2 regions of the Anoxybacillus ayderensis genome follow, and region 2 is predicted to be linked to the other one. Evidence: predicted binding sites of a transcription regulator. Region 2 holds the regulator's gene; the other holds the start of a gene.
The links. Region 2 encodes Rex, which represses fermentation and respiration genes when NADH is low (regulators of the CRP and FNR family bind a similar motif). Its sites were predicted from a motif close to TTGTGAAATATTTCACAA; they were not measured.
Positions count from the first base shown of each region.

Region 1 (4,580 bases), on a different contig from region 2:
TCACCGTATGTTGAAAATGCTGAACGGCGTGGGGCACCAAGTAACCCTGCAAAGTGCATCGCACTAGACATGAAAATCATACCGATGGACCAAACGATCGTTTGAATAATCGCTAGACGATTCATTGCTTTTGTCATGACGCGCCCTGTTAAGTGCGGGATAAGCCAATAAGCTGCCCCAAAGAATGTCAATACGACTGTTGTTGCTAATGTTAAGTGGAAGTGACCAGTTACCCAAATCGTATTATGAACGACTTGGTTTAATTGGTGTGATGCGTTGACAAGACCACCAGCACCAGCAGGGATAAAGAATAACATACCAACAAATGGTGCAAAGAAACGCGCATCACCCCAAGGAAGTTTTCGTAACCATCCGAATAATCCTGTTGCTCCTTTTGAGCGACCGTACATTTCAAATGTTGCGAACATTGAGAACGCAGTCATTAATGATGGAATAACGACCATAAACGTTAAGACAACTTGTAAGTATTTCCAAGCTGGATCAATTCCAGGTTCCACAAGTTGATGGTGGAAACCGACAGGAATCGAGAAAATTAAGAATAAGATGAATGACATACGAGCAAGAGAGTCAGAAAACATTTTTCCACCAATAATTTTTGGAATAATCGCATACCAAATCATATATGCCGGTAATAACCAGAAATATACGAGCGGGTGACCGAAATACCAGAACAATGTTCGGCTTACGAGCACGTTAATCCGATCGACATATCCTAATGACCAAGGAATGAGCTGGAATAATACAGTTGCTGCAACACCGAGCGAACAAATGAGCCATAATACCATGTTGACAACAGACATAAATGTAAGCAACGGACTTACTTGACCAGGATGAGCTTTTTTCCATTTTGCATAATGAGCGAACATCGAAAACCCACTAATCCAGCTACCGACAACAACAAGCGTTAAACCGATATAAAAACCTGCATGTGCTTGTAGTGGAGCATAAAATGTATATAAAACAGAAGCTTCACCGATTAAAATGTAAAAGGCAGTAATCGCTGTACCGATTGTCATGAGCCAAAAACCGATCCAACCCCAAAACCGCACGCGGTCAGAAAGCGTGCCGGCAGTACGACTTACAGCAGCAAATTGAAAACCAATAATAAAGAATGTAGTTAAAACGAGTCCGAGCAATACGCCATGCGTTGTTAAAATCGTATAATAGCTAATACCTGCCGGTAATTCAAATTTTCCGGAGCGCACAAGCACTTGCAATAGACCAGCAAGCCCTCCTAACGCAAGGGCAACGAAAGCGACATAAATATGAGCCATGGCTAATTTGCCATCACGTGCATCGACTTTCCATGTTCCGTTCATCATTGTTCAACCACCTTCACTTTCGCAGTCATTAAGTGGTGACCGGCACCGCAATATTCGTTACATAAAATGACATACTCGCCAACTTTATCAAATGTTTGTGTATAACTACTGACATATCCAGGCTCAACCATCATATTTACGTTCGTTCCAGCCATTTCAAACCCGTGGATCACATCTTTCGTTGCGACATTAATCGTTACTTTTGCTCCTTTTGGGATTTCGACTTGGTTTGGTGTATACGCAAATGCAGAAGCAACGATGTTCAGTTGATATTCATTATCTCCCGTTTTAACAAGGCCTGGTTTATCAAATGGTGGTGTTTGATCGACTTTTTCCGGATCGATCGTTGTTAAACAGCTTGGTGGTTGCGTTCCTTGCGCAAATGCACCGACTCCTAAGACAGCTAAAAATACGAATAACGAACCGATGCCGAAAAACAGCCAAATTTTTTCATACTTATGCATGTGCATAACGTCTCGTCTCCTTTCTCTCTATAAGCGATTTAAAAACAAGAAATATACGCTTACCCACGTGAAAATGAGGAAAAATCCCAAAAACAAAACAGAAGCAAGAGTTCCTTTTAATGCAGGTTCTTTCTCTACTTTTGTTTTTGGCGTGTTTGTGTTTAATTGAGTTTTCATCTTCATCCCCCTTTCCTAAATAAACCTTAAATAGAAATGTATACACTTACATCATACAAAACAATTTGTGAAATGAAATGCTTTTTTCAGATGTTTCACAAATTGTTCATTCGTTACTTTACCATCATCATAACCGTAAAAATAAGGGGTAGCTGTGACTTTTGTCACACACATTTTGTGAGGTTGTGAAAAAAGTGTGAAATATTTAGAAAAAGATGGCTATGGCATAAAAAAGAAGCTTACAAGCGCAAGCTTCTCATTTATTCATTATCAATTGTTAAAATAAGTTGTAATTCCCCGTTGCTTTCGAAGTGGATCGGTACGCGAAAAGCTTTGTCAAAACCGTAAATTTTTGTTTGACCAACAAGAACAGTTGGAGGAGTAATATCAATTGTAATTCCTTTTTGTGATACAACTGTGGCCAAGTTTCCTGCAATCATATTGCCGAGCTCACCCGTAAATGATTCAAGCATTTCGCCTTCTAACGGCATACCGAACATCGTTTCTCCGATGGTTCCAAACATCGTTTCATGTCCTTCAATGATTAGACGCCCGCGTAAGTCTCCGGTCATCCCAATCAATACGCTAATAGACGTTTGTGTGAAAGGTTGGACAAACAATGAAGGCTTATCGATTGTCATTGATAGTGGGATAACAGATCGAATCGATTCGATCGTTCCATTTAAAATCGTTGTAATTTTCTCGCCTAATGCCATAAAAAGACCCCCTTTTTTCTTCATCATAACAAATTTTTCACTTTGATGACATCATTTTTCGATAAACATAGATACGAATATATAAAAAACATAGTGACGAAACAACAAATTGCGTTATAATGAAAGTGCACAACAACATACCTCCTTTCAAAACGTCGAAAGCTTTCCTCCCGTTGCTGAGAGGAAAGCTTTTTTGTTTGTTATGAATAAAATTTCTTTATTAGGAAAATATTATCTTTGTCGAAAGGAGGGGCATAGATGCCAAGTATCATTGCAGTTGAATTAGCTGAACTTCCTTACCGCGTTTCACAAAACGAGGTGATGGTTGCCATAAAATGTATGTTTCAACACCGTTATGAACATATTGATCGGTTATTATCCATTTTTCAACATGATCATATTCAATCAAGATCGCTTGTACAACCATTAGATTGGTATATGCAGACTCATTCGTTTGCTGAGAAAAATGAGCTGTATATTGAGCATGCTGTTCGATATGGAAAAGAGGCGATTGTGCGCTGTTTACATCGTGCAAATATTGTTTTTGAAGACATTGAAGCAATCTTTTTCATTTCAACGACGGGAATTGCTACACCGAGCATTGAGGCAAGGATCATGAATGAACTTCCTTTTTCTGTACACACGAAACGCATCCCGATATGGGGGCTCGGATGTGCGGGTGGAGCAGCTGGTATCGCTCGGGCGGTAGATTACTGTCGAGCATATCCGAAAGCGAAAGTGCTTGTTCTTGCTGTGGAACTTTGCAGTCTAACGTTTCAAATGGATGATGTATCAAAAAGTAATCTTATTGGCACATCATTATTTGCTGATGGAGTAGGTTGCGCGTGTGTGGTGGGGGATGATGTACAGCAGCAAAGTGTCACTCCACAGGTGATCGATATGCAATCAGTATTTATGCGTAACACGGAAGATGTTATGGGGTGGGATATAAAAGATCAAGGTTTTTATGTTGTATTCTCTCGACATATTCCGACGATGATTCGTCAATCAATTGGCGAGATCGTAGAATTATTTTTAGGAAGAAGCAGAATAAAAATTTCCGAAATTGAACATTTTGTTTTGCACCCAGGCGGTAAAAAAGTGCTTGATGCGTATCGAGATGGTTTACATATCGATGAAGACAAGCTTGCTCATGCGATCGCGGTTTTACAACAGTACGGAAACATGTCATCTGTTACTGTGCTCGCTGTTTTACAACGCTTTTTGCAACAGTCGCTCACTCCACGAGGATATGGTTTAATGATGGCGATGGGACCTGGATTTAGTTGTGAACTTTTGTTGTTAAAATGGGGAGATGAAGCATGAAATGGAGAATGCTTTTCTTTTTAATTGTTCAACGATTCGTTGAGTTATATTGGGCAAAAAGAAATGAACGATGGATGAAAGAGAGGGGAGCAAAAGAATTCGGACAAAATCACTATAAGTATATCGTGTGTATGCATAGTTTATTTTTTGTTTCTCTCTTGCTCGAAGGGATTCGTAAACGTCCGTCACCATTGTGGTCTGTTTTGTTTAACATATTTGTCGTATTACAGTTATTCCGTCTTTGGGTTATTGCTTCGCTTGGAAGGTATTGGAATACAAAAATTATTGTATTGCCAAAAGCAGAACGAGTACAGAAAGGCCCATATCGCTGGTTTCGTCACCCGAATTACCTTGTGGTTGTGCTAGAATTCATCATTATTCCACTTATGTTTCAAGCGTATTGGACAGCTGTCATATTCACAATATGTAACGCGTACCTTTTATCTGTTCGTATTCGTGCGGAGGAACAGGCGTTACGTTTATTAAAATCCCCCTAATAAGCAGGGGATTTTTTATGTATTTTTTTTGTGAACTACAGTAAAATGAAGGTAGAT
Region 1 is NZ_JACDUV010000003.1:288,049-292,628, reverse strand. Features, by position in the region: gene HNR63_RS06155 (b(o/a)3-type cytochrome-c oxidase subunit 1) at 1-1,343, opposite strand, end outside; gene HNR63_RS06150 (cytochrome c oxidase subunit II) at 1,340-1,813, opposite strand; gene HNR63_RS06145 (cytochrome c oxidase subunit 2A) at 1,835-1,984, opposite strand; gene HNR63_RS06140 (chemotaxis protein CheX) at 2,245-2,700, opposite strand; gene HNR63_RS06135 (type III polyketide synthase) at 2,959-4,026, shown strand; gene HNR63_RS06130 (isoprenylcysteine carboxyl methyltransferase family protein) at 4,023-4,523, shown strand.
Region 1: the regulator Rex is predicted to act here: its motif matches at 2,068-2,085, upstream of HNR63_RS06145 (cytochrome c oxidase subunit 2A).

Region 2 (4,580 bases):
AGTTGCTGTTGTTGTACCGTCACCAGCAACGTCATTTGTTTTGCTTGCTACTTCTGCAACAAGCTTCGCACCCATATTTTCAAACGGATCTTCTAATTCAATTTCTTTCGCGATTGTTACACCGTCATTTGTAATTAATGGAGAACCAAATTTTTTCTCTAATACAACGTTACGACCTTTTGGACCTAATGTTACTTTTACTGCATCAGCTAATTTATCTACACCGCGTAACATCGCACGACGAGCTTCTTCGCTGAATTTAATTTCTTTTGCCATACATCTTACCCCCTTGATGATAATTTTTTGTTAAGTATTTTTGTATGCTTTATATGTTATCAGGCGAACGATTAACCAATCACAGCTAAAATGTCGCTTTCACGTAAAATTAAGTACTCTTTTCCATCATATTTCACTTCTGTACCCGCATATTTTGAGAAGATGATGCGGTCACCAACGCTTACTTCTGGAGCTACGCGCTCACCATTGTCAAGAACGCGACCTGAACCAACCGCAACAACTTTTCCTTCTTGTGGTTTTTCCTTCGCTGTGTCTGGTAAAACAATTCCGCTCGCTGTTTTTTCTTCAGTTTGAATTAATTCAATGACAATACGATCACCTAGTGGCTTCAACACGGCAAACGACCTCCTTAATTAGATTTTCGTTCCGTTATTAGCACTCATCATCATTGAGTGCTAACACACTTATTATATTAATGAACTTTTTTCAATTTTGCAAGTAGGAAGTTAAAAATTTTTCACTAAATCTTTCCCTTTTTCATTATGTCTTTCCTTTCGAAATTCATACAAAAAATATGGTAAAATGAAAAAGTACTCATTTTGTCAAAAGGGGTTGAACACGTGAAAAAGCAATATTGGTATGTCATTATTACATACATCGCCATGCAGTTATCTAGTTTAATTGGCGTTCCTTTGCTTGCACATAGCGGGTTTGTTGACACATCAAATAAAGAAATCGCCCTATCCATTGCCTCAGGTTATTGGGCTGTCATTAGCTTCTCGATCGCTTTTCTTTTCGTTCTTTATTTCATGAGAGAAGATATGAAATACTCATACGATCGCCATCAAGCATCTATTGGAACGTCAATTTTTTGGGGAATTGGAGGGTTCTTTCTTGCCCTTTTCGCTCAAGGCATCGCAGCAAATATTGAGATGCACGTATTTGGCGTCGAGATGGGGTCCGAAAATACGAGACGCATCGTTGAGATGGTGAAGCTAACACCAGCGCTTATGCTCGTCACTTCGATCGTCGGACCGATTTTAGAAGAAATCATTTTTCGAAAAATTATTTTTGGAACGCTGTATCAAAAATATAACTTTCTTTTATCGGCGACTGTCAGTTCCCTTTTATTTGCTGTCGTTCATTTAGAGTTTGAACATTTGCTTCTTTATGCAACGATGGGATTCGTATTTGCTTTCTTATATGTGAAAACAAAGCGTATTCTCGTACCTATTGCAGCACATGTACTGATGAACACATTTGTCGTTGTCATTCAAACGTTATTTGCTGAGGAAATTGAAAAAATAATGAGGGAAGCAGAACAAATGCAATTCGTGATTTGGAGGCTGTTTTCATGAAGTCTGAACCGTTGTTTTACTTTTTAATGGGCATTTTATTCACTTATTTTGCTGTCGATAGCGCTGACGATGGCATTTGGGACGTCACAACGATGCTATTTATCCTTATTGCTACATTAGATTTTGGCACAGCTATTCGTTCTTTATTGAAAAAAACCTCCCGCTCATGAACGGGAGGTTCACTCATTTCCATAATGTTTTAAAAAGTAAACAAGTGACTGCAATTCGACCGCTAAATCAATATGATGAACGCGAATGTGTTCAGGCACATGCAGGCGAGCAGGCGTAAAGTTTAAAATTCCTTTAATGCCTTTTTGGACAAGTCGATCAGTAATCGGTTGGGCAACTTGGGCTGGAACGGTTAAAATCGCTACCGTAATCCCACCTAGTTTTTCTTCCAATTCATCTAAATGATAAACGGGAACGCCACCTACTTCCGTTCCGACTTTATCTGGATCTACATCGAACGCCATCACGATTTTCGTATTATTGTTTTTGCTAAAATTGTAGTTCAAAAATGCCGTTCCTAAATTACCAACCCCAAACAACGCTACTTCTGTCGTTTCATCTTGATCTAACGTTTTTCTGAAAAACGACAGCAAATAATTCACATTATAACCGTATCCTTTTTTTCCAAGCGCACCAAAGTATGAAAAATCACGGCGAATCGTTGCTGAATCGACTTTTACGGCTTCACTTAACTCCGCTGAAGATACACGCTGCTTTCCTGATGCATGCAAGTTTTTCAAAAAACGATAATACAACGGTAGTCGCTTTGCGGTCGCCTGCGGAATTTTTGGTTGTTCATTATTCACGAGTCAATCCCCCACATTTCCTTTCACAAATAGTTAGCGCTTTCATTTTTCTCTCCTATACGTCTGAAAAGTTCTCCCCACTTTTAAACTATACACTATTTTTCTCATTCTGTCTTTCCTTTGTACCCTTTATTATTATTTTTGTCAAATTTGTTATTCGCACACTAGTGTTGCCGAACATCAAGAAAGTACGTTACACTATCAAAAGAAGATTGAGGTGAAAAATGATGATCATTTTACAAGTAAATCAACTATCCAAATCATATGGGGCGGAACAAGTTTTATCAGACATTAAGCTTGAAATACAAGAAAAAGACCGTATTGCGTTAGTGGGAAGAAATGGGGCAGGAAAATCGACATTATTAAAAATCATTGCCGGCCAATTGTCGTATGACACAGGAGAAGTGATCAAACCGAAGCACGTAACAATTGGTTACTTAGACCAATATACTGGTTTGCACGCCCATCGCTCCATTTGGGAAGAAATGCTCGATGTGTTTGCCCCGCTTCAACAAATGGAAAAACAATTGCGTGACCTAGAGCAACAAATGAGCTTGCACGGTGCCGACTATGAGCGCTTACTTGAACATTACGACCGTTTACAAACGGAATTTAAAGAAAAAGGTGGCTATCAATATGAAGCCGATATTCGTTCTGTGCTTCATGGTCTCCGCTTTTCTCAGTATGACTACACAACAAAAATATCTACGTTAAGCGGTGGACAGCGAACACGATTAGCGCTCGGCAAACTGCTTCTTGCTAAACCAGATTTGTTGATTTTAGACGAACCAACAAACCATTTGGATATGGAAACATTACAATGGCTTGAACAATATTTAAAAAATTATGATGGAGCCATTCTTATCGTCTCACACGACCGCTATTTTCTTGATCAAATCGTGACACAAGTGTATGAATTATCACGCACGAAAATAAAAAAATACGTTGGAAACTATACGAGTTATTTACAACAACGGGCGGAACAATTTGAACAACAACTGAAACTGTATGAAAAACAACAAGAAGAAATTTCGAAATTAAAAGATTTTATTCAACGAAATATTGCCCGTGCATCGACGGCAAAGCGAGCGCAAAGCAGAAGAAAACAATTAGAAAAAATGAATATCATTGAAAAGCCGCTCGGCGATGAAAAATCGGCATCGTTTCGCTTCGAAATTGAACGACCAAGCGGAAACGACGTGTTAACAGCTACCGATTTAGCCATTGGTTATGATCACATCATCGCAACAAACCTATCATTCCGTGTCACTCGCGGTGATAGCATCGCACTCATTGGACCAAATGGAATTGGAAAATCGACTCTTTTAAAAACGATTATCAAACAACTCCCTGCAAAACATGGGGAGCTCCGCTACGGAACAAATGTACAAATTGGCTATTATGATCAAGAACAAGCTCAATTAACATCGAACAAACGTGTCATCGATGAACTATGGGATGAAGATCGATTAAAGACAGAAAAAGAAATTCGCACGATTCTCGGAAACTTTTTATTTTCTGGCGACGATGTATTGAAACCTGTGCAAACATTAAGTGGCGGTGAAAAAGCTCGGCTCGCTCTCGCCAAACTGATGATGAAAAAAGCCAACGTCTTAGTGTTAGACGAACCGACAAACCATTTAGATTTAGACAGCAAAGAAGTGCTAGAACAAGCGCTTATTGAATACCCAGGAACAATTATCTTCGTTTCTCACGACCGTTATTTTATTAACAAAATCGCAACAAAAATATACGAGTTATCCACAGAAGGTCTCATTGAATATTTAGGGGACTATGATTATTACGTGGCGAAAAAAGCAGAGCTACTCGAACTTGGACAAATCGGTCAAGAGACGACAACGGGCGAATCATCGTCCCTAAAACGTTCGTATGAAGAAGAAAAAGAACGAAAAAAATTAGAGAGACAACGAAAACGAAAAATAGAGCAGCTAGAGACAGAGATGGAGAAACTCGAGCAACAAATTGCAACGTATGAACAACAATTATATGATCCTTCCTGTTATAACGACTACGAGAAAGCCAGAGATACACAAGCAAAAATCGCAGAACTAAAACAAAAATTTGATGAGTTATTCGAACAATGGGAACTTTTACAACAATAATGATGAGCTAGCTCCATTTGTGGACTAGCTCATCTTTTTACACAAAC
Region 2 is NZ_JACDUV010000013.1:5,616-10,195, forward strand. Features, by position in the region: gene groL (chaperonin GroEL) at 1-276, opposite strand, end outside; gene groES (co-chaperone GroES) at 348-632, opposite strand; gene HNR63_RS13495 (CPBP family intramembrane glutamic endopeptidase) at 858-1,595, shown strand; gene HNR63_RS13500 (YdiK family protein) at 1,592-1,765, shown strand; gene HNR63_RS13505 (redox-sensing transcriptional repressor Rex) at 1,775-2,410, opposite strand; gene HNR63_RS13510 (ABC-F family ATP-binding cassette domain-containing protein) at 2,638-4,533, shown strand.